2 regions of the Nonomuraea sp. 3N208 genome follow, and region 2 is predicted to be linked to the other one. Evidence: riboswitches for the same ligand, from Rfam matches in the RefSeq annotation. Region 2 holds a riboswitch; the other holds the start of a gene.
What was found. Region 2 has a riboswitch for glycine ahead of gcvT (glycine cleavage system aminomethyltransferase GcvT). Riboswitches for the same ligand answer to the same signal wherever they lie in the genome.
Positions count from the first base shown of each region.

Region 1: linked by a shared signal. The riboswitch ahead of gcvP (aminomethyl-transferring glycine dehydrogenase) and the one ahead of gcvT (glycine cleavage system aminomethyltransferase GcvT) in region 2 are both predicted to bind glycine.

Region 1 covers NZ_JBQQBR010000017.1:57,545-59,922, reverse strand. The annotation lists gene gcvP (aminomethyl-transferring glycine dehydrogenase) at 1-1,092, opposite strand, end outside; glycine riboswitch at 1,149-1,262, opposite strand; glycine riboswitch at 1,263-1,361, opposite strand; gene ACTWPT_RS25690 (MerR family transcriptional regulator) at 1,410-2,030, opposite strand; gene ACTWPT_RS25685 (bifunctional nuclease family protein) at 2,178-2,378, opposite strand, start outside.
Region 2 covers NZ_JBQQBR010000001.1:310,529-312,906, reverse strand. The annotation lists gene ACTWPT_RS01490 (gamma-glutamyl-gamma-aminobutyrate hydrolase family protein) at 1-146, shown strand, start outside; gene ACTWPT_RS01485 (hypothetical protein) at 143-985, opposite strand; glycine riboswitch at 1,079-1,176, shown strand; glycine riboswitch at 1,177-1,272, shown strand; gene gcvT (glycine cleavage system aminomethyltransferase GcvT) at 1,307-2,378, shown strand, end outside.

The DNA of each region.
Region 1 (2,378 bases), on a different contig from region 2:
GGCGAGGGCGACGGCGTGCCGGTGCACCCGGTGCGCGATGCGGCGCAGGCCGTCGGGGCCGTGGTAGACGGCGTACATGCCGGCGATGACGGCGAGCAGCACCTGCGCGGTGCAGATGTTGCTGGTGGCCTTCTCGCGGCGGATGTGCTGCTCACGGGTCTGCAAGGCCAGCCGGTAGGCGGGGTCGCCGTCGGCGTCCACGGACACGCCGACCAGGCGGCCGGGCATCTGCCGCTGCAGCCCCTCGCGTACCGACATGTAGGCGGCGTGCGGCCCGCCGAACCCGAACGGCACCCCGAAGCGCTGCGAGGAGCCGACCGCGATGTCCGCGCCCAGCTCGCCCGGCGCGGCCACGAGCGTGAGGGCCAGCAGGTCGGCGGCGGCCACGACGAGCGCGCCCGCCTCGTGCGCGCCCGCGGCCACGGCGCGGAAGTCACGCAGCCGTCCAGAGGCCCCGGGGTACTGGACGAGCACGCCGAAGCACTCGGGCAGCTCGCCGTCGAGCGCGTGCTCCACGAGCGTGATGCCGAGCGGCTCGGCGCGAGTGGCCAGCACCCGCTTGGTCTGCGGCAGCGCGTCGGCGTCGACCAAGAACACGCTGCTCTTGGACTTGCCGGCACGCCGGGCCAGCGTCATGGCCTCGGCCGCGGCCGTGGCCTCGTCGAGGAGGGAGGCGCCGGCCACCGGCAGGCCGGTGAGGTCGGAGACGACCGTCTGGAAGTTCAGCAGCGCCTCGAGGCGGCCCTGCGAGATCTCCGGCTGGTACGGCGTGTACGCGGTGTACCAGCCCGGGTTCTCCAGCAGGTTGCGGCGGATGACGGCGGGCGTGATCGTGTCGTGGTAGCCCAGGCCGATCATCGAGGTCAGCACCCGGTTGCGGCCGGCGAGGACACGCAGCTCGGCGATCGCCTCGGTCTCGCTCGCGGCGGCGGGCAGCTTGAGCCGGTCCTTGGCCCTGATGGCCTCGGGGACGGCCACGGCCACCAGGTCGGACACGGACTCGAAGCCGACGGCCTCGAGCATCCGCTGCTGCTCGGCCTCCGACGGGCCGATGTGCCTGGACGAGAACGGCGGAGCTGACAGGTCGGTCATGGACAGTGCCTCCTGAGGCTATGGAGACCGGCGCCAGGGCGCGGGCGAGTGCCGGATCTCCCCACTCTGTCAGCGCGACGTCGCCGCGACCTGAGAGCTTCACCCCCGCGAAAGGGGCTTGCACCGTCGGTGAGGCACGCCTGGCGGGCGCGCCTGCTTTCCAGAGTTGCCTCGCCCGAGCGGTACGGGGTGCCTGAGAGATTCCGGGGAGGGTTGCTCCTTCGGCGCCCAGGGACCCAGGGTCCCAGGGACTCTCCCGCACGGGGTCGTCAGCCTTGCTGTCCTAGATTACAACCCCTGTGTGTTACAAGGGCATTTCACCCTATCCGTCGGGCGCGGCGGCGCCGGGCGAGCTCGTCAGCGGGGTGGTCGGCCGGGACGGTGTCCTCGACCGCCGCTCTTTCCCCCGGCAGCTCCGCGAGGGATCCCTCGACCTCGCGCCACACCCGGCCGAGAGCGATGCCGAACACGCCCTGGCCGCCCTGGAGCAGATCGATCACCTCATCGGCCGAGGTGCACTCGTAGACGCTGACGCCGTCGCTCATGAGCGTGATCTGGGCGAGGTCGGCGACCCCGCGATCGCGCAGATGCTGCACCGCCGTACGGATCTGCTGCAGCGACACCCCGGTGTCGAGGAGCCGCTTGACGACTTTGAGCACCAGGATGTCGCGGAAGCTATAGAGGCGCTGGGAGCCCGAGCCTTGCGCGGCCCTGATCGTGGGCTCTACCAGGCCCGTGCGCGCCCAGTAGTCGAGCTGCCTGTAGGTGATGCCGGCCGCCGCGCAGGCCGTGGGCCCGCGGTATCCGATGTCGCCCGGCAACGCCGACGGCTGCTCGTCGAAGAGCAGACCCTGCTCCCCGGCACGCTGCCGCGCGTTCTCACGCCGCACCGGATCTTCCTGGCCGGCCGTCTTTCCCTCGCCGCTGCTGACCGCCACGCGGACCTCCGGCTTTCTCTCATCCCGTGGCCTGATCTGGGGGTTCATGAAGGGCGGCCACGGGTTTCACTTGCACCGTAGGACCGTGACCATGCTCAGTCAACGATCCGGCTCGGCGCGTCGTGAAGCGTAAATGCACCGAAATACCTACCCCGCTCTGCCGAAGTCTTCGGGAGTGATCGTGTCAAGGAACTCCCTGAACTTCTCCACCTCGTCCTCTTGGTCGTCAGGGATGACCACGCCGGCCTCCTGGACCACCTCCTCGCTGGCGAAGATGCGTGCTCCGGTGCGCAACGCGAGCGCGATCGAGTCCGACGGCCGCGCGCTCACCTCCACGCCATTGGAGAA
Region 2 (2,378 bases):
GCCTCACGGTCTCGGCGACCGCCGAGGACGGCACGATCGAGGCGGTCGAAATGGACTCGGGGTCGTTCACGATGGCAGTGCAGTGGCACCCGGAGGCGGCCGAGGACTGCGCGATCTTCGAGACCTTCGTGGCGGCCTGCCGCTAGCGGACCTGCTTGAGCACGCTGTCCAAGACGACGACGCCCGCGCCGTACTTCTGGTCGAGCTTGCGGCGCAGATCGTCGCCGGCCACCCAGGTGGCCACCTTCACCTGGTTCGTGATCTCATCGGTGGACGCCGACACGAGGCCGTCGCCCACCGCGGTCTCGGCCTCCCGCTGGATGCGCTGCAACTCTGCCTCGCTGTGCCGGGCGCCGGTCACGCACAGCGCGCCGCCCCACACCTCGCGGATCCACCCCTCGCGGCCCTGAAGATCGCCGGTGAACCTCAGGTTGACCACGTATTTGCGCGCGTCGAGGGTCTCTTCCTGCTCGGGGTCGGGCTCTGTCCCGAGCCGGTCGATCCAGGCTCCCGCGAACTCCTTGACCGTCCTGGCCCGCTCGATCGCCTCCTTCATGGTCCGCTCCGTCGTCTTCGCGGGCTCGACGGGCCGCCAACCGCCCGCGGGCTCGGGGCACGGGCTCGCGAACCTGTCCTGCCCCTCCGGATCCTCCTGGCCCCGTACCGGCTCCCCCGGCGGCTCGGTCAGCGTCAGCTTGCCGCCGTCCCAGGTGCCGACCACCCGGTACTCGCCCCATTTCACGTCGCGCAGCGACTCGTGCTTCACCTTGCTCCAGTCCCAGCCCACCACATCCGGACCACCGCACTGCGGCGGGAGCGAGTCGGCCACCGCCATGCACAGCTGCGGCCCGTGTCCGCCGCCTTCGAGCACCGTCAGGCTTGCCTCGTATCGAGGAGGCGGCGCCGGGGAGGCGGCACTCTCGGTGCCGCAAGACGTGATGGTCAGGGCGGCCGCGAGCCCGAGCGCCGCCGTTCGCTGATTCATGCCCCTTCAACGTGACCGCCGCCCAAGCGGTTCACGGGCGGTGCGAACGCGACAAGACCCCCGTAACGGCACTAGGCTTGCGGACATCACCGACGAAACCGTGCGGGAGAGCACCCTGACAGCCGGTCAGGGTCCCTGAAGGAGCAAGCCCTCCCCGCGAACCTCTCAAGGCAAAGGACCGCACGGACGAGGTGTCCTCTGGAAAGCAGGCCTGTGGGCCTCGCCGAAGGTGAAAGTCCGGCAAAACCCGGGCGAAGCTCTCAGGCATCGATGACAGAGGGGGAGGATGCTGGCATCCGATCCTGTCCTGAGGTGCGATAAATGTCCCGACCGACACCGCTACGAGACGTTCACGAGAGCCTCGGCGCTACGCTCACCGACTTCGCGGGGTGGCTCATGCCCCTCCGGTACGGCAGCGAGTCCGCGGAGCACAACGCCGTCCGGCAGGCGGCCGGGCTGTTCGACCTCTCGCACATGGGCGAGATCTTCCTGACGGGCCCGCAGGCCGGTCAGGCCCTGGACTATGCGCTGGTCGGACACCTGTCGGCGCTGGCGCCCGGGCGGGCCAGGTACACCATGATCGTGAACGAGCGCGGCGGAGTGCTCGACGACCTCATCGTCTACCGGCTCGGGGACGAGGAGTTCATGGTCGTGGCAAACGCCTCGAACTACGAAAAAGTCGGAAATGAGCTGAAAGAGCGCGCGAAGGCGTACAACGCCGTCGTGGACGACCGCTCGGACCAGTACGCGCTCATCGCCGTCCAGGGCCCGCGTTCCCACGAGATCCTCGCCACGCTCACCGATGCCGACCTCGAGGGCCTCAAGTACTACGCGGGCCTGCCCGCGCTCGTGGACGGCCGGCAAGCGCTGATCGCCCGTACCGGCTACACCGGCGAGGACGGGTTCGAGCTTTTCGTGGCCAACCAGGACGCGGTGCCGCTCTGGCACGCGCTCATGAAGGCGGGCGAGCCGCACGGGCTCAAGCCCGCCGGCCTGTCCAGCCGCGACACGCTCCGCCTCGAGGCGGGCATGCCGCTGTACGGCAACGAGCTCAACGCCGAGCTCACCCCGTTCGACGCGGGGCTGGGCAGAGTGGTGAAATTCGACAAGCCCGGCGACTTCGTCGGCAGGTCGGCGCTGGAGGCGGTCAAGGACGACACGCCGCGGCGCAGACTCGTCGGCCTGGTCGCGCGGGGCCGCCGGGTGCCGCGCCACGGCTACCCGGTCACCAAAGACGGCGCCGTCGTCGGCGAGGTCACCAGCGGTGCGCCTTCCCAGACTTTGGGCAAGCCCATTGCGATGGCCTACGTCGACGCCGACGTCGAAGAAGGCCTGGCTGTGGACATCCGGGGCAGCCAAGAACCTATGGACCTGGTAGAGCTGCCCTTTTACA